DNA from 2 places in the Micromonospora sp. WMMD736 genome. Region 2 is predicted to be linked to the other one. Evidence: riboswitches for the same ligand, from Rfam matches in the RefSeq annotation. Region 2 holds a riboswitch; the other holds the start of a gene.
What was found. Region 2 has a riboswitch for cobalamin ahead of ACN269_RS09120 (peptidase). Riboswitches for the same ligand answer to the same signal wherever they lie in the genome.

Region 1 (11,549 bases), 1.1 Mb from region 2:
CATGGTGGTGCCGTGGCGGGCGAAGTCGCGGACCCGCTCGCCGGGCGGCATCGGCGTCTTGCCGCCTTCGAGCCGGGTGAGGATCACCGACTGGGCCACCTCGGGCACGGTCAGCTCCCGCCCGACGATCGCGGCCACGGCGGTGAACGACGACACCCCGGGGACGATCTCGACGGCCAGGTCGAGCGCCCGGCACAGGTCCAGCTGCTCCTGCACCGCGCCCCACAGCGCCGGGTCGCCGGAGTGGATGCGGGCCACGGTCAGCCCCTGCGCGGCGGCACGCTCGTAGAGCGGCAGCACCCCCTCGATGGGTAGCTGCGACGAGTCGACGATCTCCGCGTCGGGGCGGGCGTGGTCGAGCACGTCGGCGTGCACCAGGCTGGCCGCCCAGATCACGATGTCCGCCGTGGCGATCACGCGGGCGGCCCGCAGGGTCAGCAGGTCCGCCGCACCCGGGCCGGCACCGACGAACCAGACCTTGCCGTCGCTGCTCACAGCTTTCCTCCTCGGTGCGCGCGCCGGGCGGGGACCAGCAGCGTGGACAGGTACGGCAGGTCGGGCGCGACGTCGTCGACCGCGCCGATCCGCTCGCCGGGCAGGCCCAGGGCGCGTCCGAGCACCGCGTCGGGAAGCCGGCCCTGCCGACGCAGCTCGGCCAGCAGCTCGGGGTGCCGCCGCCAGCCCTTGTAGACGACCACGGTGCCCGGCCCGGCGAGGGCGTCGGCGAACAGCGCGAGGCCGGCGGTGGCCGGCAGCAGCGTGAGCGGTTCGCGTCCCTCGACGAGCGGAATGCCGCTGCGCGCGGCCAGTTCCTGCATGGCGGTCACGCCGGGCACCGTCGCCACCCGCACGGCCGGGCGCAGCGCGCGGACGCTCTGCGCCAGGTAGCCGAAGGTGGAGTAGACGTTGGGGTCGCCGATGGTGGCGAAGGCCAGCGACTCCGCGCCCGCGTCGATCGCCTCGACGACCGTCCGGGCCGCGTCGTCCCAGGCCGCCGCGCGGCGGGCGGTCACCCCGCCCCGGTCGTCGAGGGCGAACGGCAGCCGGCGCAGCCGGTCCGCCGGAACGTGTTCCCGCACGGTCGTCTCGGCCCGTCCGGCGTCCGCGCCGGGCCGGTCCGCCATCACGGGTACGAACACCACGTCGGCCTCGCGCAGGACCCGTACCGCCTTGACGGTGAGCAGTTCCGGGTCACCCGGGCCCACGCCGACCCCGGTCAACGTGGCGCTCACCGGGCCGCCTCGACCAGCCGGCGGGCCGCCCCGGGGTGCCCGGCCCAGTGGGTGTGCAGGTAGGAGGCGTGCACCCGGCCGTCGACGAAGCCGTGCGCGGTGCCGTTCCAGCGCCACGCCGGTGCCGCGCCGTGCCCGGGGTCGGTGGTGGTGCGGTGGAACTCGTGCCCGCGTACCGGTTCGCCGGCGGCGGCCACCGGGGATTCGGTGACGGCCACGGCCTCGCGATAGCCGAGGGTGAGTCGGCCGGTCATCCGGGCGGTCAGGTCCAGCCGGCCGCACATGGGTACGCCGTCCAGGGAACGCCCGAGGTAGAGCAGCCCCGCGCACTCGGCCACGATCGGCCCGTCGAAGTCGGCCAGCTCGGCGCGGAGCGTGCCGTTGCCGGCCAGCGCCTCCGCGTACGCCTCGGGGAAGCCGCCGCCGACGACGACCGCGCGGGTGCCGGCGGGCAGCGAGCGGTCGCGCAGCGGGTCGACGGTGACGACGTCCGCGCCGGCAGCGGTGAGCAGTTCGGCGGTCTCGGCGTACGAGAAGGTGAAGGCCGGACCACCGGCGAGGGCGACCCGTGGCCGCCCGACGCCGGCCGGCCCGCCGACGGCCTGGACCGGGTCCCACGCCGGGACGGTCAGCGGTCCGGCGCTGCGGGCCAGGTCGAGCACGGCATCGAGGTCCACGGTGGCCTCGACCAGTTCGGCCAGCGCGGTGACGATGGCGAGCGACTCGGGGGCCCGTTCGGCGACCGGCACCAGGCCGAGGTGCCGGGCCGGCGCGGCGACCTCGGCGGCGCGGGTCACCGCCCCGAGCACCGGTACGCCCACCTCGGCGAGCGCGTCGCGCAGCAGGGTCTCGTGCCGGGGCGAGCCGACCCGGTTGAGGATCACGCCGCCGATCCGCACGGCCGGGTCGAAGGCGGCCATGCCGAGGGTCAGCGCGGCGGCGGAGCGGCCCTGCGCGGTGGTGTCCAGCACCAGCAGCACGGGCGCGTCGACCAGCCGGGCGACGTGCGCGGTGGAGGCGAAGTCGCGGCGGCCCACCGCGCCGTCGTGCAGGCCCATGACGCCCTCCACCACGGCGACGTCGGCAGGCGTGGGCACGCTCGCGCCGCGCCGCAGCAGGCCCGCGATCCGCTCGGGCCCGACCAGGAACGGGTCGAGGTTGCGTCCGGGCCGACCGGCGGCGAGGGCGTGGTAGCCGGGGTCGATGTAGTCCGGGCCGACCTTGTGCGGGCTGACGGTCAGACCGCGTCGGCGCAGGGCGGCGAGCAGTCCGGTGGCGACCGTCGTCTTGCCGTGCCCGCTGGCCGGCGCGGCGACGACCACCCGGGGCAGCGACCAGGGCTCGGCGTTCACCACTCGATGCCCTTCTGGCCCTTCTGGCCGGCGTCCATCGGGTGCTTGACCTTGGTCAGCTCGGCCACCAGGTCGGCGGCGGCGACCAGGCGCGGGTCGGCGTCCCGACCGGTGATGACGACGTGCTGGAACCCGGGCCGGTCGGCCAGGGTGGCGACCACCTCGTCGACGTCCACCCAGCCCCATTTCATCGGGTAGGTGAACTCGTCCAGCACGTACAGCCCGTACCGCTCGGCGGCCAGGTCGCGCTGGATCTGCCGCCAGCCCTCCAGGGCGTCCGCGGCGTGGTCGGCGTCGCCGCCACGCTGGATCCAGGACCAGCCCTCGCCCATCTTGTGCCACGCCACCGGGGCGCCCTGGCCGGTGCGCTCGTGCACCTCGCCGAGCGCCCGGAACGCGTTCTCCTCGCCCACCCGCCACTTGGCGCTCTTGACGAACTGGAACACCCCGATCGGCAGGCCGGCCGTCCAGGCCCGCAGCGCCAGCCCGAAGGCGGCCGTCGACTTCCCCTTCATCTGTCCGGTATGGACGATCAGCAACGGCCGATTCCGCCGCTGCCGCGTCGTCAACCCGTCAGCAGGCACGTGGCTCGGCTGTCCCTGCGGCATCAGCGCGCCCCCCGTCCCGCGACCGTGCGTCCCGCGACCGTGGCTCCCGCGATCTTGCAGTTTCTGTTGACCATTTGCGTCCTTGAGTCCTTTATGCCGCGACAGAAACTGCAAGATCGCGGGGGTGGGTGAGGGTGTCCAGGGGGTGTCGGGGGGCGTTGAGCTGGGTTGCCAGGCGGGCGGCCAGGTGGAGACGGATTGGGCCGGACTCGCAGTCGACCACCACGCAGGGGGCACCTGTTGCCGCCAGGACTCTCGCCGCTGCTGCGGTGCGGTCCAGGGGGCGCGGGCCGGCGGTGGCTCGGCCGTCGGTGACCACCAGGACCAGGGGACGGCGCTTCGGGTCGCGCAGGCGTTCCAGCCGCAGCAGGTCGGCGGCGGCGAGCAGGCCCTCGGCCAGGGGCGTCCGCCCGCCCGTGGGCAACCCGGTGAGCCGGGTCGAGGCCGCCAGCACCGAGGAGGTGGCCGGCAGCAGCATCCGCGCTCCGGTGCCCCGGAAGGCGATCACGGCGACCTTGTCCCGTCGCTGGTACGCGTCGGTGAGCAGCGCCAACACGGCGTCCTTCACGGCGGTCATCCGCTGCCGGGCGCCCATCGACCCGCTGGCGTCCACCACGAACAGCACCAGGTTGCCCTCGCGCCCCTCCCGGACCGCCTCGCGCACGTCGTCCGGGCGCAGCAGCAGCGGACCCGCCAGCCTCCCGCGGGCCGCCTGGTGCGGCGCGGCGGCGCGAACCGTCGCCGGCAGGTGCAGCGCGCCGACCCGGCCCGCCGGCTTGCGAGCGCCGGTCGTCCGGCCACGCCCGGTCCGGGCGCGCGACCGTCGGCCGGGCACCCCGTCACCGACGCCGGGCGCGGTGAGCAGCCGGGCCCGCAGGCCACCCCGGGGTACGGCCACCGCGCCACCGTCCCAGTCCCGAGGGTTCTCGGTGCCGTTCGGCCCCGCGCCTTCGGTCCGTCGACGCTGCCGGCCCCTGCTGTCGGCCGGCGAGCGGTCGGAGGGTCCTTGCGCGCCCGCGTCGCCGACGTGCGGCTCGGGAACGTCGCCGCGCTCGCCTCTGCTGGCGCTGTTTCCGCCAGCGGAGCCGTCACGTTCGGGACCCTCCGGGATCGTCGGATCGACGGCGGCACCATCGGCGTCGCGGCCACGAGCGTCCGGGCCGTACCCATCGGAACGGTGCCCAGCGCCGCCCGGGCCACCCGCACCGCCCGGGCCACCGGCACTGCCGTCCGGACCGCTGCCGCCGCCCGGACCGTCGAGGTCGCCGGGGCCACCCGGGCCACCGCCGTCCGGATCGTCGGGGCGCGGGCCGCCGTCGTCCGGGTCGTCGTCGTCCGGGTCGTCGGGATGGGCGTCCTGGGCCCGTTGCAGGGCCTCGTCGAGGCGCTTCTCGTCCAGCCCCGGCGTGTCGAACGGGTCGCGGCGGCGACGGTGCGGCAGGGCCAGCCGAGCCGCCACCCGGACGTCGTCGCTGGTGACCCGGTCCCGGCCGTGCCAGGCGGCGTGCGCGAGCGCGGTTCGCGCGGTGACGATGTCGGCGCGCATCCCGTCCACGTCGAATGCCGCGCACACCTCGGCGATCTGCCGCAGCGCCGCGTCGGGCAGTCGTACCCCGGGAAGCCGGCGGCGGGCGGCGGCCACCTGGGCGGCGATCTCGGCGTCGGCGTCGGTCCAGCGGGCGGCGAACCCGGCCGGGTCTGCGTCGGCGGCGAGCCGCCGGCGGACCACCTCGACCCGGATCTCCGGGTCCCGGCTGGCGTTCACCTCGACGGTCAGCCCGAACCGGTCGAGCAGCTGCGGGCGCAACTCCCCTTCCTCCGGGTTCATGGTGCCGACCAGCAGGAACCGGGCCGCGTGGCTGACCGAGACGCCCTCACGCTCGACGTGGCTGCGGCCCATCGCGGCGGCGTCCAGCAGCAGGTCCACGAGGTGGTCGTGCAGCAGGTTGACCTCGTCGACGTAGAGGACGCCCCGGTGCGCGGCGGCGAGCAGGCCCGGTTCGAAGGCGCGGACGCCCTCGCCGAGGGCCTTCTCCAGGTCCAGCGACCCGACCACCCGGTCCTCGGCGGCGCCGACGGGCAGTTCGACCAGGCGCGCCGGGCCCGTCTCGGTCGCCGCCCCGAGCGGGTGCGGGCCGTCCGGGCAGGCCGGGTCGGGCTCGGCCGGGTCACAGCCGAAGCGGCAGCCGGCGACCCGGCGCACCGGGGGCAGCAGTGCGGCGAGGGCGCGGACGGCGGTGGACTTCGCGGTGCCCTTCTCGCCCCGCACGAGGACCCCGCCGATCGCCGGGGAGACGGCGTTGAGCAGCAGCGCCAGCCGCATGTCGGCCATGCCGAGCACGGCGCTGAACGGATAGGTGGTCATGCCCGGTCCTCCAGGTCACCCTCGCTGGCCAGGTACTCGTCGCGGAGCCGGTCGAGGGTGGCCGGCTCGGGCTTGGCCCACAGCCCCCGGTCGGCGGCCTCCAACAGCCGCTCGGTGATGCCGCGCAGCGCCCACGGGTTGGACTGCTGGAGGAACTCCCGGGTGGTGTCGTCGAAGAGGTACGCGGCGGCCAGGTGCTCGTACATCCAGTCGTCCACCACGCCGGCGGTGGCGTCGTAGCCGAACAGGTAGTCCACGGTGGCGGCCAGCTCGAACGCGCCCTTGTAGCCGTGCCGGCGCATCGCGGCGATCCACTTCGGGTTGACCACCCGGGCCCGGAACACCCGCCGGGTCTCCTCGCCCAGCGTGCGGGTCCGCACGTCGTGCGGCATGGCCGAGTCCCCCACGTACGCCGCCGGTGACGTGCCGGTGAGGTGGCGGACCATCGCCACCATTCCGCCGTGGTACTGGAAGTAGTCGTCGGAGTCGACGATGTCGTGTTCGCGGGTGTCCTGGTTCTTCACCGCGACGGAGATCCGCGCGAACGAGCGCTCCATGTCGGCGCGCGCCTCCCGCCCGTCCAGGCCCCGGCCGTACGCGTACCCACCCCAGACCGCGTACACCTCGGCCAGGTCGGCGTCGTCGCGCCACGTCCGGGCGTCGATCAGCGGCAGCAGTCCCGCCCCGTACGCGCCGGGTTTGGAGCCGAAGATGCGGGCGGTGGCCCGCCGCTCGTCGCCGTGCTCGGCCACGTCGGCGGTGACGTGCGCCCGCAGGTAGTTCGCCTCGTCTGGCTCGTTGAGGGCGGCGACCTGCCGGACGGCGTCGTCGAGCAGCGCCACCACGTGCGGGAACGCGTCGCGGAAGAAGCCGGAGATCCGCACCGTGACGTCGACGCGGGGCCGCCCCAGCTCGGCCGTCGGCACCACCTCGACGCCGGTGACCCGCCGGGACCGCTCGTCCCAGACCGGCCGACAGCCCAGCAGCGCGAGCACCTCGGCGATGTCGTCACCCTGGGTCCGCATCGCGCTGGTGCCCCACACGGTCAGACCCACCGAGCGGGGGTACGCGCCGGTGTCGGCGAGGTGCCGGGCCAGCAGCGAGTCGGCCAGGGCCACGCCGACGTCCCAGGCGTTGCGGCTGGGAATGGCCTTCGGGTCGACGGAGTAGAAGTTCCGGCCGGTGGGCAGCACGTTGACCAGGCCCCGGGTGGGTGAGCCGGACGGGCCGGGCGGCACGAACCGACCGTCGAGCGCGCCGAGGGTGTTGCGCAGCTCGTCCGTGGTGCGCTCCAGCCGGGGCACCAGCTCGGTCGCGGCGAAGCGCAGCACGGCGGCGGCATCCGGGATCGGCTGGCCGGTCACCTCGGCGACGACCGTCTCGGCCGCGTCGACGGCCCAGCCCAGGGTCTCCATCCCGATGACGAGCCGCCGGGCGAGGGCTTCGATCAGGTCGATGGCGTCGGCGGCGGTGCGGGCCGGCCCGTCCACCGCGTCGGTCAACGCGGCCGGCAGGGCGACCCGCTGGCCCGGCGTCGCGAGCAGCTCCTGCTCGTCGAGGGCGTACGCGGCGGCGAGGGCCTGCCGCAGGCCGGGCAGGGCGTGTGCGCCGCCCCAGATCTGCGGGGCGCGCAGCACCGCGAGGACCAGGTTGACCCGCGGCTCGCCGGTGGGCGCGTCGGCGAGGATGTGCAGGCCGTCGCGGATCTGCACGTCCTTGACCTCGCACAGGTAGCCGTCGAGGTGCAGCACGAAGTCGTCGAAGTCGTCCGGGTCGGGCATCGCCTCGGTGTGCAGGTCGTGGTGCAGCTCGGCGGCGCGGACCAGGTCCCAGATCTGCGCCCGGACGGTCGGCACCTTGGCCGGGTCGAGCGCCTGCACGGTGGCGTACTCGTCGAGCAGTTGCTCCAGTTTGGCCAGGTCGCCGTAGGTTTCGGCGCGGGCCATCGGCGGCACCAGGTGATCGACCACCACGGCGTGCGCCCGCCGCTTGGCCTGGGTGCCCTCGCCGGGGTCGTTGACGATGAACGGGTAGACCAGCGGCAGGTCCGCGAGGACGGCGTCGGGCGCGCAGTCGGCGGCCAACCCGAGTCCCTTGCCGGGCAGCCACTCCAGGGTGCCGTGCTTGCCCAGGTGCACCACGGCGTCCGCGCCGAAGCCGCCGTCCGCGACGGGCGCGGCGAGCCAGCGGTACGCGGCCAGGTAGTGGTGGCTCGGTGGCAGGTCCGGGTCGTGGTAGATGGCGATCGGGTTCTCCCCGAAGCCGCGCGGCGGCTGGATCAGCAGCGCCACGTTGCCGAAGCGCAGGCCGGCCAGCACGACGTCCCCGCCGTCGGTGTACAGCTCGCCTGGCGGGTCACCCCAGTGCTCCCGCATCCGCGCGCGCAGCTCGGTCGGGACCTGGTCGAACCACCGCCGGTACGTCTCCCCGGGGATCCGGGCCTCGGCGGCGGCCAACTGCTCCGGGGTGAGCCACTCCACGTCGTGCCCCCCGGCGGCGATCAGCGCGTGGATCAGCGCGTCACCGTCCGTGGGCGGCGGTGTGCCGCCGAGGTCGTAGCCCGCCTCGGCGAGCGCGGCGAACAGCCGGACCGCCGAGGCCGGCGTGTCCAGACCGACGGCGTTGCCGACCCGCGAGTGCTTGGTGGGGTACGAGCTGAGCACCACGGCGATCCGCTTGTCGGCGTTCGGCACGTCCCGCAGCCGGGCGTGCCGGACCGCGATGCCGGCGACGCGGGCGGCCCGCTCGGGGTCGGCGGCGTACACCGAGAGCCCGTCGGCGTCGACCTGCTTGAACGAGAACGGCACGGTGACGATCCGCCCGTCGAACTCCGGAATGGCCACCTGCATCGCCGCGTCCAACGGGGACAGTCCGGCGTCGCTGCCGGCCCACTGCTCGCGCGTGCTGGTCAGGCAGAGCGCCTGGATGACCGGCACGTCCAGGGCGGCCAGCGCGCCGACGTCCCAGGCGTCCTCGTCGCCGCCGGAGGAGGCGTCCGCCGCGACCGCGCCACCGGCCGCGAGCACGGTGACCAGCAACGCGTCGCAGCGGGCGAAGAGGCCGAGCGGGCCGGCACCGGCGGTCAGCCCGCGCAGCGAACCGCAGAAGATCGGCAGTGGGTTGCCGCCGGCCGCGCGGACCGCCTCCGCCAGCACGTCGACGAAGGCGGTGTTGCCGGCCAGGGCGTGCGCCCGGTAGAAGACGATCCCGATGGTGGGCCGATCCGGTTCGGGAGGGTACGCGCCGTGCACGCCGTACGCCGGGGTCGGCGTGGGCGCGGCGAACCCCTCGCCGGTGAGCAGGACCGTGTCGGAGAGGAACCGGGCCAGCTCCCCCAGGTTGTCCGGCCCACCCTCGACCAGGTACGCGAGGGCCTGGGCGACCACCCCGGCCGGCACCGTGGAGACCGCCATCAGCTCCGCGTCCGGCAGCGCCTCGCCGCCGAGCACGACCGTGGGTACGCCGCTGGCGAGCACCGCGGCGAGGCCGTCCGGCCACGCCTGCCGACCGCCGAGCAGGCGTACGACGGCGAGGTCGACCCCGTCGAGCAGGGCGGGCACCTCGTCGGCCGCCACCCGGGCGGGGTTGGCGAGCCGGTAGTCGGCGTCGCTGGCGCGGGCGGCCAGCAGGTCGGTGTCGGCGGTGGAGAGCAGCAGAATGCGCACGGCAGGCTCCGGACGGTAACGTCGACGCGCTCGCGGAGGCGACTCGGCGACGACGTGCGGGTGGGCGCGGGGTTCAGCGGGCACCGCGACCCGGACTCACCGGCGTGCAGCCGGTGGCGAAGGGTCGCGTGGCGCGGAACTCAGCGGTGAACGGAGTCGACGCCGGTCGCGGCGACAGCACGGCCGCGGTGCGGGCAACGGCAACGGCCGTCGATGATGGAGACGCCATGCGTCATCGGGTCCTCCTCGGGTGTCCACGCCCTGGGGTACGTCCCGACGGCCGAAGTATCCTGGCTTCCGGATCGACGCTCTCCCCCGGCCTTCCAACCGCAGACACACGGCCGTGACTCACGAGGGGGGATCGCTCCCCGGTGACAGTGGCGGGACCGCGTCGGATTCGCACCGACTTCCTTCACTGCCGTCAGGCCGCGAATGCTGCCACACCGCAGCGCCGCCGGTCAACGCCGACCCCGGCGTCGAGGGGCCAGGTTCACCACATTGACCTGCGAAGATATCGGAGCGGGTCACTCAGGCTTGAGCCGACGCGGCCGGCGAGTCATCGACAGCCAGCCGAGAAAACGCGCGTGCATCAGGGCAAGGTCGGGGCGACCGCCGAGACCGTACAAATCGCCGATGGCCTCGTTCATGCAGGACGTCAGGTAGAGGGCCAGCGCCAGCGAGTGGCCGTAGAACTCGGCGACGAGATCGAGCTGCGCACGGGAACATGGCCACGCGGCGGCACAGTTGCGGCACAACCAGGCGGGGCGCATGGGCAGGTGGGGGCGGGACCGGAGACTCACACCACGACCCTGCTCACCGCAACCACGGCGATCCATCACAGAAAGTGATTCCTCGATGGATAACTTCCATCCGCCCACCGGATGTCCTGCCGGTATGCCATCTGACTACTGGATAAGCTGGCCCTCGGCCCTCGAGCAGGAAGGGAGCCACCCGTGAGCGTCCGCACGACTGCCGCGCTTACCACTGAAGACCTGCTGTGGGACACCGCCGACATGCTCGATGCCTTGGCCGCTCGCGATGTCGCTCAGGTATTCCGCCTCGTCCAGCGAGCCACCCGAGCCAGCCAAACCACTCTCGGCGTCGCCACCGGCCTCAGCCAGGCTCAGATCAGCGAAATCACCAGCGGCGCCCGCCGGGTCAGCAGCATCGATGTCCTCACCCGCATCTGCACCGGCCTGTCCATGCCACGCCACGCACGCGTGACGCTCCTCCTTGGCGAACGCGAGCCGGCCCGTGACCTAGCAGGACACCAGGTCGGCAAGGCAGTGCCGGACCGGTGCGCTGATGTCAGCGCGATCTATTCCAGCCGATCAGACTTCATGGCGGAGCTGCCCCCGCGAGCCCTTTTCGACCATGCCACGGACATCCGAGCGTCCGGCCTGTCACTCAACCTCATCTGTCAGCAGTACGGCGACAATCGCCTCCTGAAACTCCTCGCCGCCGGCACCCGCCTCCGCTGCCTGTTCCTCGACCCGGCCGGCGAGGCCATCAGGCGGCAGGAGCGGGAGGAAGACTATCCCGACGGACACCTCAGCGCGCTCACCGACCTCAACATCCAGAACCTGGCGCGCCGCATTCGTGACCGGCTCCCCGCTGAAGCCCGAAACAACCTCGCCATCGGCGTCTACGACGAGTCCATTCGCGCCAACGTCCTTCTGATCGATGGTCGACTCTGCGTTGTCCAGCACTACCTCCCGCAGATGCGTGGTGTCGACTGCCCGACGATGGTCATCGAGCGCAGCGCCAATCCTTCCGGCCTCTACCCAATATTTGACGAGATGTTCAACTCGCTGTGGGAGCGCAGCCGCCAGCTATGACCGACTACGCGCACCTCCTCCCCCTTGCACAGGAGGCCGTCGACCTGGCACACGACCTGATGCGGAGGCTCCAGCCCGGCGCGCTGACCTTCAAGGGTGACCGCGACATGGCCTCGGAGGTGGATTACGCCATCGAACGAGCGGTTCGCGAGCACCTGGCCGCCAAGGTGCCTGACATCGGTTTCCTCGGTGAGGAGTACGGCAGCAGCGGCGACACCAGCGCACTGACCTGGGCGCTCGATCCAGTCGATGGCACCGTGAACTTCATCCACGGCTCGCCCCTGTGCGCCATCTCTCTCGGCCTCATCCACCGCACACACGCCGTCCTTGGTGTCATCGACCTTCCGTTCCTCGGCACCCGCTACCACGCTGTGCAGGGGCACGGCGCCTATGCCGACGACCGGCGCATCCGCGCCAGCCAGGTCACCGATCTTCGGGATGCCGTCGTCGCCATCGGCGACTATGCGGTCGGTGCCGACGCCAGCCGGA
Region 2 (11,549 bases):
CCGTCCGACTGATGGACTTTGACACGAGGGTGGTGTCCCTGGAGGCGAGGACCATCGCCGGGATCCTCGACACGGTCGATGCCGTGGCCGCGCTGACCGGCACCGACGAACGGGCGGCGAAGATCCGCGCCGACAGCGAGCGTCGCCTCGCCGCGTTGCCCGGGCCGGCGGCCGGCGCGCCGAGGGTGTTGTTCGTCGAGTGGCTCGACCCGCTTATGCCCGGCGGGCACTGGGTGCCGGAGCAGATCAGCTACGCCGGCGGGCAGTCACTGCTGCTCGGACCGGGCGCGCACAGCACACCGCACCGATGGTCGGTCGTCGCGGACCTGGCCCCCGACGTGGTGGTGTTCGGGCCGTGCGGGTTCACACCGAAGCAGACGCTTGACGAGTTGTCCGTGGCGACCGCGCAACCCGGGTGGGCTGACCTGCCCGCGGTGCGCGACGGGCAGGTGTGGGTGGTCGACGGACCCGCCTACTTCAACCGCCCGGGCCCGAGGGTCGTCGACGGCGCGGAGATCCTCGCCGCCGTCCTTGCCGGCCGCTCCGACTCCCGCACCCAGCACGTGCCCACCTGATGCGTCGGGGTGGTGCCGCGCGGCCCGGTAGCACAGGGCTGCGGTGCCGGCACCACCCCAGCGCCAGTTACGGCGGGGAGATCGACGGAGCCTGTCCGGAGCCGAAGCGCCACCCCTCGACAGTGCCCTGCGCGGGGTTGTAGCTGCTCGCGCCGAGCGTGCTGTAGGACCAGGTACCGCCGGGCACGGCGTGCCAATACGACCAGTACGCGCTGGCCGGGGGAGTATTGACACATGGCTCGGAGGCGGGCATGGGGTAGCCGTTGATACGGCAGACGAAGGCAAGGCCCCATCGTTGAGTGCCCGTCACGGTGAAGCCCCCGCCCTGCAACGCGGCCAGGCCGGTCGGCGGGTCCCCGAGTCGGCAGCCGGTCTGCACACCGAGGCCGAACGCGGTGAGGTCGACCACCACCGTGACGCCCGCGCCCGCCGCGCACGCCGCAGCGTGCGCGGCGCGCGGCATCGGGTCGACGACGACCAGGCCAGCGCTGACGACGACAGCCGCGAACAGCAGCGCCAACCGTCGCCGAATCACCGCCCGCTGCGCGGTCACCACGGCGTACACGCCAGGACGGGCGCGGCGGGCTGGGCGCCGCTGGTGGACAGGGTCGCGTACCCGGCGCCTGCGAGACCGGGGACGGCCTGCGCGGTGGCCCGCACCGCGGTGGTCGCGTCGAATCCGCCTGAGGTGTAGGCGATGGCGCCGCGATCGGCCGACGGCCCGGTGCACGCCACCTGAAGGCCGATCAGGAACTGGCGGGCGCGCAGCCACGGTAGAGGTCGCCCGGCGACAGAGAGGGCCTGGGCGGCGAGCCCGGTGCTGTTCGCATTCGGCACGCCGTTGGCGGAGAACGAGCCGTCAACGCCTTGCACGGAGACGAGCCACTGCGCCGCCGAGGCCGCGACGATCGGCCGGTCCGCCGCGAGCAGAGCCTGGACCGCGAGCGCCGTTGCGTCGACGTCACTGACACACGTGGCCTGCCCGAACAGCAGGGGAAAACCGCCGTCGGCGCACCGGCTCGCGGCCAGGAACGTCACCGCAGCCGGTGGTGCGCCGCCGGCGCGGTCCAACGTCAGCACCGCGAACGACTGGGTTAACGTGTTGCTGTAGTCGCCGAAAGCGGAACGGTCGGAGTATCGACCGGACGGGGTCAGTAGGCCGCCGAGGCGGGTGAGCAGGTCGACTCCGCCGAACGCGGCCGGGTCGAGGCCGCGGACCTGGACGCCGAGGGCGAGTTTCGCGGTCGCTCCCGCGTACGCCTCGGTGCCGTCGCCGATGTAGCCGGTGAGCACGGCGGGTTGGGCGAGCCACGACAGGGCATCGGCCGCAGTCGTGTCGGCCTGCTTGGTAGCGGCGAAGGCGAACACCGCGTCGAGGGTGAGGCCCTGGTCGGGGTAGGCGACGCCGTCGAAGACGACCTCGAAGCGTTCGCCGTCGACGGACTGGCGGGCGAGCCAGCCGGCGGCGGCATCGACCCTGTTGAGGGTGGGCGGCGATGCTGACGCGGTCGACGGTGTCACCGTCAGCGTCAGTGTGAAGGCGGCGAGCGCGGCGGTCGCGAGGACGCGCGCGCGGTGCCAAAGGAAACGGTTGACCATGAAACGGCGCCTTTCCGGGCTCCGATGGTCCGAGACGACCCGAATCCCCTCGGGCGGCTCCGACCCGTGGGCCACGACGGGTGGGGGACAGTCCTTACGTGCACGGACGGGTACTCGGGCTCGCGGCGTCACCACATGGTTCGCCGCCTACCGTTGCGGGCCAGCGCCGGATTTCGACCGGACTTCCCCCATCAACGCACAGGCATGAAGTTGTGGCGCACAGTCTCACCAGCCATGGTGGTCACCGTCAATGTCGATGATCCGACCGCGCTCGAATCCGACCGGGCGTCCAGCTGTGCACCGTTGCCAGAACGGTTCATCGTCGGCACGATGGCACTGGTGATGTCGATGAACCGGATCCTGCTCACCGTCCCGGTCCTTGGCACGTCGCACCGCTCGGGACCGGTATGAGCACAATCCGGCTCGTCGACGGCAGGGCTGTGCTCGCCGCCAGCGCCGAGTTGACGGCTATCTACGCGGCGGTGTTCTGCGTGCCGCCCTGGAACGAACCGCTCGAGCGGGCCGAAGGACTCGCGGATCGACTCGCGGATTGGACCGAGAAGCCCGGGTTCGTTGGGGCGTTCGCTTACACCGGCGCCAGCGTGCGCGGGTTCGCGTTGGGTTACACCACCCCGAGCCCGTTCCCCAGCGACCGCTCGTACGGTCAGGTGAGTGCGATTCTGGGACCGGAGGCCGTCACCGCGCTGTCCGGCCGTCTGGAGGTCGGCGAACTCGCTGTTCACCCGGGTGCGCGGCGCGCTGGGCTCGGTCGGCGGCTGCTCGACGCTCTGGTCGGTGACCGCCCGGCGTGGTTGCTCACGGTGCCGACGATCCCCGGTACGACGGCGTTCTACGACGCCGCCGGGTGGCAGCGGTGGGGAACCGGCCACGGCATCACGATCTACGCGAACGTGCCCCTCGCGCCGGCCGGCTGACGTTGGTCGCGCGGGCCGTGCAGCAGCGCTCCCCGCAGGACGGCGGATGGGTCGGGGCCGAGGTCGAGCCGGTCTGGAGAGACGTCGGCGCGGACGAGGAGGTCTCCGACGGCGGCGATCATCGCGCCGTTGTCGGTGCAGAGCCGTGGTGACGGCACCCGTAGGCGGATGCCGGCGGCGGCGCAGCGTTCTTCGGCGAGGGCGCGTACCCGGCTGTTGGCGGCGACTCCGCCGACGAGGAGCAGGGTGTCGGCCTGGTGGTCGCGGCAGGCGGCGAGGGCTTTGCGGGTGAGGGTGTCGGCGACGGCCTCCTGGAAGGAGGCGGCGACGTCGGCGACGGGTAGTGGTCTGTCCTGGTGTTGTTCGACCCAGCGGGCGACGGCGGTCTTGAGCCCAGAGAACGAGAACCGGTAGGGGGCGTCGTGCGGGGCGGTCATCGGGCGGGGAAAGGCGATCGCGTTCGGGTCGCCGTCGCAGGCGACGCGGTCGATGACGGGCCCGCCGGGGTAGGGCAGGCCGAGCAGGCGGGCGACCTTGTCGAACGCTTCACCGGCGGCGTCGTCGACGGTGTCGCCGAGGTGCACGACCGGGTCGCGGGCGAGGTCGCCGATCAGCAGCAGGCTGGTGTGCCCGCCGGAGACGATCAGGGCGACGCAGCGGGCCGGTAGTGGCCCGTGTTCGAGGATGTCGACGGCGGCGTGGCCGGCGAGGTGGTGAACGCCGTAGAGGGGGACGCCGAGGCTCAGCGCGTACGCCTTGCCGGCGGCGAGGCCGACCTGGACGGCGGTGGCGAGCCTGGGGCCGGCGGTGGCGGCGACCGCGTCGATGTCGGCGAAGCCGATCCCGGCCTGGGCCAGTGCGTGTTCGACCATGGGGGTGATGGCGTGCAGGTGCGCGCGGGCGGCGATCTCGGGGACGACCCCGCCGAAGCGGGCGTGTTCGTCCATGCTCGTGGCGAGCGCGTCACCGAGCAGGACACCGTCGGCGACGATCCCGACGCCGGTCTCGTCGCAGGACGTCTCGATGCCCAGGACGACCGTCATGCGTCAAGGTCCTGCTGGACGCCGGCTCCGACGCCAGGGTGCTCGGCGCTGGCCGCGAGGAGCTGTTTGCGTAGTTTGACGGGAAGCCGGTCGACGTAGGCGAGGCCGTCGAGGTGGTCGACCTCGTGCTGGAAACACCGGGCGAGGGTACCGGTGCCCTCCAGGCGGATCGGCTGATTGTGCAGGTCGACGCCGGTGACGGAGGCGGTGGCTGACCGGGCCAGGTCGGCGCGCTGGCCCGGGACGGACAGGCAGCCCTCGGAGTCGATCACCAGATCCCGCTGCTCAGGCAGGTGCAGCACCGGGTTGATCACGTGGGCGATGGTGTGGGTGTTGGTGGCGTCGGGGCAGTCGACGACGAAGATCCGGGCGTCGACGCCGATCTGGTTGGCCGCCAGGCCGACCCCGTGAGCGGCGTACATGCTGGCGAACATGTCGTCGACCAGCGCGGCGAGCGCGTCGTCGAACACGGTCACCGGGGCGCACCGGCGGTGCAGGATCGGGGTGCCGTAACGGGTGATCGGCCTCGGGGTGCCGACAAGCCTCTCCATAGCTGCCCATATTATGCAATTGCAAAATGTTGGCAGTAGGGGAGTGGTCTGGTGCGGACGGCGGAGATCAAGCGGCGGTACCTCGCGCACTTCGAGGCGAACGGCCACGCCGTGGTGCCGTCCGCTCCGCTGCCCGCCATCAGCGATCCGAACCTGTTGTTCGTCAACGCCGGCATGGTGCAGTTCGTGCCCTACTTCCTGGGCCAGCAGACCCCGCCTTACCAGCGGGCGGTCAGCGTGCAGAAGTGCATCCGCACCCCGGACATCGACGAGGTCGGCAAGACCAGCCGGCACGGCACGTTCTTCCAGATGAACGGCAACTTCTCCTTCGGCGACTACTTCAAGGCGGGTGCTATCCCGCTGGCCTGGGAGTTGTCCACCAAGCCGATCGCCGAGGGCGGTTACGGGCTGGATCCGGAGCGGATCTGGCCGACGATCTACCTCGATGACGACGAGGCGTTCGAGATCTGGCGGTCGGTGGGCGTGCCCGCGGAGCGGATCGTGCGTCGGGGCAAGGCGGACAACTTCTGGTCCATGGGCATCCCCGGACCGTGCGGTCCGTCGTCGGAGCTGTTCTACGACCGGGGCCCGGAGTACGGCGCTGAGGGTGGTCCGGCGGTCGACGAGGACCGCTACATGGAGTACTGGAACCTCGTGTTCATGCAGTTCGAGCGGGGTCCGGGCACCAACAAGGAGGACTACCCGATCCTGGGTGACCTGCCGGCGAAGAACATCGACACCGGCATGGGCCTGGAGCGGATGGCGTCGATCCTGCAGGGCGTCGACAACCTGTACGAGATCGACGAGGTGCGGCCCATCCTGGCCCGGGCGGCCGAGTTGACCGGCAAGCGGTACGGGGCGCACTCCGGGCACGTGGCCAGCGAGTCGCACCCGGACGACGTGCGGCTGCGGGTGGTCGCGGATCACGTGCGGACCGCGCTGATGCTGATCGGCGACGGCGTGACGCCGAGCAACGAGGGCCGTGGGTACGTGCTGCGGCGGATCATGCGTCGGGCGATCCGGTCGATCCGGCTGCTGGGCTGGCAGGACCGGGCGCTGCCCGAGCTGCTGCCGGTGGCGCGGGACTGCATGGCGCCCTCGTACCCGGAGCTGGCGACCGACTTCGACCGGATCGCGCAGTACGCGTACGCGGAGGAGGAGGCGTTCCTGTCGACGCTGCGTGCCGGGACGACGATCCTGGACACGGCGATCGCCGAGACCCGCTCGGCGGGCGGCACGGCGCTGTCCGGGGCGAAGGCGTTCCAGCTGCACGACACGTACGGCTTCCCGATCGACCTGACCCTGGAGATCGCGGCCGAGCAGGGCCTGAAGGTCGACGACGAGGGTTTCCGCCGGCTGATGGCCGATCAGCGGACCCGGGCCAAGGCGGACGCGCAGGCGCGCAAGACGGGGCACACCGACGTGTCGGCGTACCGGTCGGTGCTCGACGCGCACGGACCGACGGACTGGCAGGCGTACCAGACCCTCGACACCGACTCCACGGTCCTCGGGCTCCTCGACAGCGACGGTGTCGCGATCCCCGTTGCCGAGCCCGACGAGATCGTCGGGGTGGTCCTCGACACGACCCCGTTCTACGCCGAGTCCGGCGGGCAGCACGCCGATGCCGGCACCCTCACCGGCGACAGCGTCCGCGCCGACGTGCTTGACGTGCAACGACCGATCAAGGGCCTCGTCGTCCACCAGGTCCGCATCACCGACGGTGCCCTCGCCGTCGGCGACCGGATCCACGCGGCGGTCGACCCGCAGTGGCGACTCGGTGCCCGCCAGGCCCACTCCGGCACGCACGTCGTGCATGCCGCCCTGCGGCACGTTCTCGGCCCGAGCGCGTTGCAGTCCGGCTCGTTCAACCGCCCCGGCTACCTGCGGCTCGACTTCTCCGCGCCGACCGGCCTCTCGCCGGCCACCCGTAGCGAGGTGGAGGACGTGGCCAACCTGGCCATCCGCGATGATCTGCCGGTCCACGCCCGATACATGACCCTGCCCGAGGCCCGGCAGATCGGCGCGCTCGCCCTGTTCGGCGAGACCTACGACGACACCGTCCGCGTCGTCGACATCGGCGGCGAGTGGTCCCGGGAACTCTGCGGCGGCACCCACGTCGACCGGTCGGCGCAGATCGGCGCGCTCGCTATCACCTCCGAATCTTCCGTCGGCGCCGGACAGCGCCGCGTAGAGGCCGTCACCGGCATCGAGGCATTCCGCTATCTGACCCGCGAGCGGGACCTGGTCACCAACCTCGCCGACCAACTCCGCGCGCCACGGGAAGAGTTGCTTGACCGGATAACTGCGCTGGTCAGTCGGGCCAAGGCCGCCGAACGCAGGGCTGAGCAACTGCAACTCCAGCTCACCCGGGAACAGGCTCGCACCCTGGCCGGGCGCGCCGAGGACATTGCCGGGATCGCATACGCGAGCAGCACCGACCCTGCGGGCGCGGACTTCCGTCAACTCGCCGAGCTGATCCGGCGAGAGCTACCGCAGCAGCGTCCCGGCGTCGTGGTGGTCGCCGCCACGTCGAACGGCACGATGCGACTCGTCATCGCGGTCAACGACGCGGCGGCCGAGCGCGGCACGTCTGCCGTGCACCTCGTCAAGACGGTGCTCGGTGGACGTGGCGGCGGCAACGCCGGCCTCGCCCAGGGTGGGCAGTCAGGCGGACGCCCGCACCAGGTCGTGGATCTGGTGCGGGAACTGCTGCGCTCAGCCAACTGAACCGTGGACCCGGGACGGCTTCTCTCCGCAGCACGAGTCGCATCGTCCATAGACCACCACCACGCCGCCGGGGAGCCCTGCCGGGTCGGTGCTGAAACCTGCCGCGCCCGCTGCCCGTACCGCGCTGAGGACCGCTTCGGCTGGCAGGTGGCACACGCGGTCGCAGAGCGTGCAGACCGCGTGGGGATGCGGGTGGTCGGCAAACCCGTACGTCATCGCTCCGCCGACCGGCACCGAGTGCAACTCACCCAGATCGGTCAGGTGGATCAGCACGCGGTGCACCGTCGTCAGGTCGATTCGTACACCGTTGGCCCGGACCCGGTCATGGACCTGCGCGGCGCTCAGGTGCGGATGCTCGGGCGGGGCGTCCACGAGCACGCTCAGCACTGCCTGTCGCGCCGGCGTACGACGCAGGCCTCGCTCGCGCAGGCGGCCCAAGGCCGCCACCACACGATCCGACGCTTCTGTGATCAATCACGTCCCCCGACGACAACCGGACCCTTGTTGCAAGATAATGGCAACAGCCACACTAAGGCAGCATTGAGAGGACGTACTCCATGGCCGTGTACAACCTGCCCGACCTGCCCTACGACTACGGCGCGCTTGAGCCCGCGATGTCCGGCGAGATCCTGGAGTTGCATCACGACAAGCACCACGCGGCGTACGTCAAGGGCGCCAACGACGGGCTGGACCGGCTCGCCGAGGCCCGCGACAAGGGCGACTACGGAACGATCGTCGGGTTGGAGAAGACGTTCGCGTTCAACCTGTCCGGGCACGTGTTGCACTCGATCTTCTGGAACAACCTGTCCCCGGACGGCGGGGACCGCCCCGACGGTGAGTTGGCGGCGGCGATCGACGAGCACTTCGGCTCCTTCGACGGGTTCGCCGGTCAACTGTCGGCGGCGACCAAGGGTGTGCAGGGTTCGGGTTGGGGTGTCCTGGCGTGGGAGCCGCTGAGTCAGCGGTTGATCGTGGAGCAGGTCTACGACCACCACGGCAACGTCGGGCAGGGCTCGACTCCGATCCTGGTGTTCGACGCCTGGGAGCACGCGTACTACCTGCAGTACCGCAACGTTCGTCCGGACTACGTGGACCGGTTGTGGAACCTGGTGAACTGGACCGACGTGACCTCGCGTTTCGACGCTGCCCGCGCTACTGCCCCGAAGATCTGACCCGGCGTGAGTGGGTACACCCCCGAGGCGGCCGAGATCGTGCAGCGCGCCGCCGGGGTCATCGCCGCCAAGCATCGCGGTGACCTCGCCGGCGCGGAGGCGTTGATGTCGGCGTTCGGCTCCGAGCAGGCCCGTACCCTCGGCTTCTATCTGTTGGCGGACCTGGCGTTGGGCCTGGTCAGGGCGCAGAGCGGCCAGTCCATGGACGACCTGGTCCGGGAACTGTCGCTTCTCCTGGCCGACACCGCGCAGTCACCACCGGCCTGAGCGTCTGTTGGGTGCCCGCCGCGGCGGGCACCCAACAGACCGCGCCCGCACCGTCAGTCGAGGGGAGCGCCTGGTGCGCAAGAAAGTCGATCACCGGGTCATGATGATCGACGGCCATCAGGTGGCCGTGCTCGCCTTGGCCGACTTCGAGCGGCTCGACGCCGCCCGTCGGCAGCTCGGCGCCAGCGAAGCGCAGGCGCATCAACTTCGTCAGCAATTGCATGAGGCTCGACGCCGCGTCGCTCGCCTGGAGGGTCGTCCCGTCCCGGTGCCGTCCGCCGCCGCGGTGGCGGATGACTCAGGTCATTGCCGGTGCCGTACCCACCAGGTCGACGATCCGGTCGGCCCAGCGGTCCAGCAGGGTCTGGTCGTGGCTGATGACCAGGACGCCGGCGTGCTGGGTTCGCTGGTAGTCGCGGATGACGCTGGCGACGTGCGCCTGGGTTGAGGCGTCGAGCATCGCCGTGGCCTCGTCGCAGAGCAGGTAGTCCGGCCGGTGGACGAGGGCCCGGGCGAGGCAGGCGCGTTGTAGTTGCCCGTCGGAGACCGCGTGTGGCCGTCGGCTGCGTAGGTCGGCGGTGAGGCCGACGAGGTCGGCGAGTTCGGCCACCCGCTCCTGGACCGTCGACTCGGGTGTCCGTACGGCGCGTAGCGGTTCGGCGATCAGGTCGTCCAGGCTCAGTCGAGGGTCGGCGGCGGCGCGTGGGCTTTGGAACAGGACGGCGACGCGGGTCCGTAGGCCGACCGGCACGGCGTACCGCACTGCGTGCACGGGCATGCCGTCGATGCTGACCCGGCCGTGGTCCGGTCGGTGCAGGAGGGCCAGGACCCGCACCAGTGTCGACTTGCCACATCCGGACGGGCCGCGGAGCCCCACCGTCTCGCTGCGGGCGACCCGCAGGGTGATGCTGTCGAGCACGACCTGACGGCCGTATCCGACGGTGACCTCGTCGGCGAGCAGGTGCTGCTCCCTGGTCATGTGACTGCTCCGGGACGGATCGGGTGGTGACAGGCGACCGTGCCGTCACCGGCGATCGGCGTGAGCGGTGGCTGGCGCGCGCAGGAGTCGGTGCGGCGCGGGCAGCGCGGCGCGAACGCGCAGCCCGGAGGCAGCGCGGTGAGCATCGGCGGGTCGCCCGGCACCGGCCGGAAGGCGCGGTCCGGCAGAGCGTCGAGCAGCGCCGCTGCGTACGGATGAGTTGGCGCGGCGAAGAGATGATCTGCGTCCCGGTGTTCCACGATGCGGCTGGCGTACATGACGGCGACGGTGTCGGCGACTCGCTGCGCGGCGGCCAGGTCGTGCGTGATGAGGACGACGGCCGAGCCGGTGTCGCAGCGTCGGCGCAGCAGGTCGAGGGTGTGGTCCACCAGCGGCCGGTCGAGGCCGGTGGTGGGCTCGTCGGCGATGAGCAGCGCCGGGTCCGGTGCCAGTGCGAGCGCGGTGACCAGGCGCTGGGCCATGCCGCCGGAGAGTTCGTGCGGGTAGTGGTCCAGGTCGGCCGGGTCGAGTCCGACGTCGAGGGCGAGGCGCTCAGCATCGTCCCGATCCCGGCCGTGCGCTCTGAGCGTCTCGATGAGCAGGCGCCGTCCGGTGCGGACCGGGTTCAGTGCGGTGGCCGGGCTCTGCGGGACCAGCCCGACCCGTCGACCGCGTACTCTGCGGGCCAGGTGATGCTGACCGCAGGTGATCAGGTCGACCGGGTCACTGCCCGGGTGGTGCAGGACGGCGTGGCCGGTGGTCGTGGCGTTGCCCGGTAGCAGGCCGAGCAGGGCGTGGGCCAGAACGGACTTGCCGCAGCCGGACTCGCCGACGACGGCCAGCAGTTCACCGGCCCGTACGGTCAGGCTGAGGTCGGTAACGGCGCGTACGGTCGTGTCGCGCAGACGGAACTCGACGCCGAGGCCGTCCACGGCGAGCAGCAGGCGGTTTTCGGCGATGCCCGAAGTCGCGGGAGCGGGTGCGGAGCCGGTGCTGGTCACAGGTTGAGCTCCGCTCGGACGCGGGGATCGAGGCGATCGCGCCAGTGTGCGGCGAGGACCGCAATGGCGAGGGTGACGACGACGATGACCGCGCCCGGTGCCAGGCTGGCCCACCAGGCGCCGGTCAGCAGCGATCCCTGACCGTCGTTGATCATGTTGCCCAGCGAGGCGAGGTGCGGCGGCAGTCCGAGACCGAGAAACGACAGTGCCGTCTCGTGCCACACGGCGTGCGGGATCATCAGGGTGGTGGCCAGCGCCAGGCGGGGCAGGACGTGCGGCAGCAGGTGCCGCACGAAGACCCGTCCCCGGCCGGCGCCGCCGTTGATGGCGGCGTCGACGAACGGTCGGGTCCGCAGGCTCAGCAGCTCGGATCGGACGATGCGGGCGGTGGAGAGCCAGTGGGTGAGCCCGACGGAGGCGATCACCGCGCCGAGGCTGGGGCGCAGCATGGCGACGATGAAGATGCCCAGCAGCAGGTGCGGCATCGCGGCGATGGTGTCCACGATCCGCATCAGGATCCGGTCCGCGCGCCCACCGAGCGTGCCGGCGATCCCGCCGACCACACCGCCGAGGAGGGTGGCGACGAGCGCGGCGACCGTGCCGACGAGCAGTGACACCCGAAGGCCGTATACCGCCCGGTGCGCCACGTCCCGGCCGAGGTCGTCGGTGCCGGCGAGGTGTGTCCAGGACGGCGCGAGCC

Region 1: another riboswitch for cobalamin. It lies ahead of cobN (cobaltochelatase subunit CobN); the one in region 2 lies ahead of ACN269_RS09120 (peptidase).

Annotation. Positions count from the first base shown of each region.
Region 1 is NZ_JBMHMI010000001.1:1,034,668-1,046,216, forward strand. It holds gene cobM (precorrin-4 C(11)-methyltransferase) at 1-495, opposite strand, end outside; gene cobI (precorrin-2 C(20)-methyltransferase) at 492-1,232, opposite strand; gene ACN269_RS04600 (cobyrinate a,c-diamide synthase) at 1,229-2,587, opposite strand; gene cobO (cob(I)yrinic acid a,c-diamide adenosyltransferase) at 2,581-3,192, opposite strand; gene ACN269_RS04610 (VWA domain-containing protein) at 3,284-5,557, opposite strand; gene cobN (cobaltochelatase subunit CobN) at 5,554-9,222, opposite strand; cobalamin riboswitch at 9,484-9,660, opposite strand; gene ACN269_RS04620 (hypothetical protein) at 9,747-10,100, opposite strand; gene ACN269_RS04625 (DUF5919 domain-containing protein) at 10,176-11,060, shown strand; gene ACN269_RS04630 (inositol monophosphatase family protein) at 11,057-11,549, shown strand, end outside.
Region 2 is NZ_JBMHMI010000001.1:2,158,210-2,169,758, reverse strand. It holds gene ACN269_RS09130 (ABC transporter substrate-binding protein) at 1-575, shown strand, start outside; gene ACN269_RS09125 (hypothetical protein) at 643-1,140, opposite strand; gene ACN269_RS09120 (peptidase) at 1,125-2,174, opposite strand; cobalamin riboswitch at 2,263-2,385, opposite strand; gene ACN269_RS09115 (hypothetical protein) at 2,409-2,585, shown strand; gene ACN269_RS09110 (GNAT family N-acetyltransferase) at 2,582-3,109, shown strand; gene tsaD (tRNA (adenosine(37)-N6)-threonylcarbamoyltransferase complex transferase subunit TsaD) at 3,076-4,152, opposite strand; gene def (peptide deformylase) at 4,149-4,703, opposite strand; gene alaS (alanine--tRNA ligase) at 4,755-7,430, shown strand; gene ACN269_RS09090 (Fur family transcriptional regulator) at 7,419-7,877, opposite strand; gene ACN269_RS09085 (superoxide dismutase) at 7,988-8,602, shown strand; gene ACN269_RS09080 (superoxide dismutase) at 8,609-8,869, shown strand; gene ACN269_RS09075 (ABC transporter ATP-binding protein) at 9,168-9,848, opposite strand; gene ACN269_RS09070 (ABC transporter ATP-binding protein) at 9,845-10,849, opposite strand; gene ACN269_RS09065 (ABC transporter permease) at 10,846-11,549, opposite strand, start outside.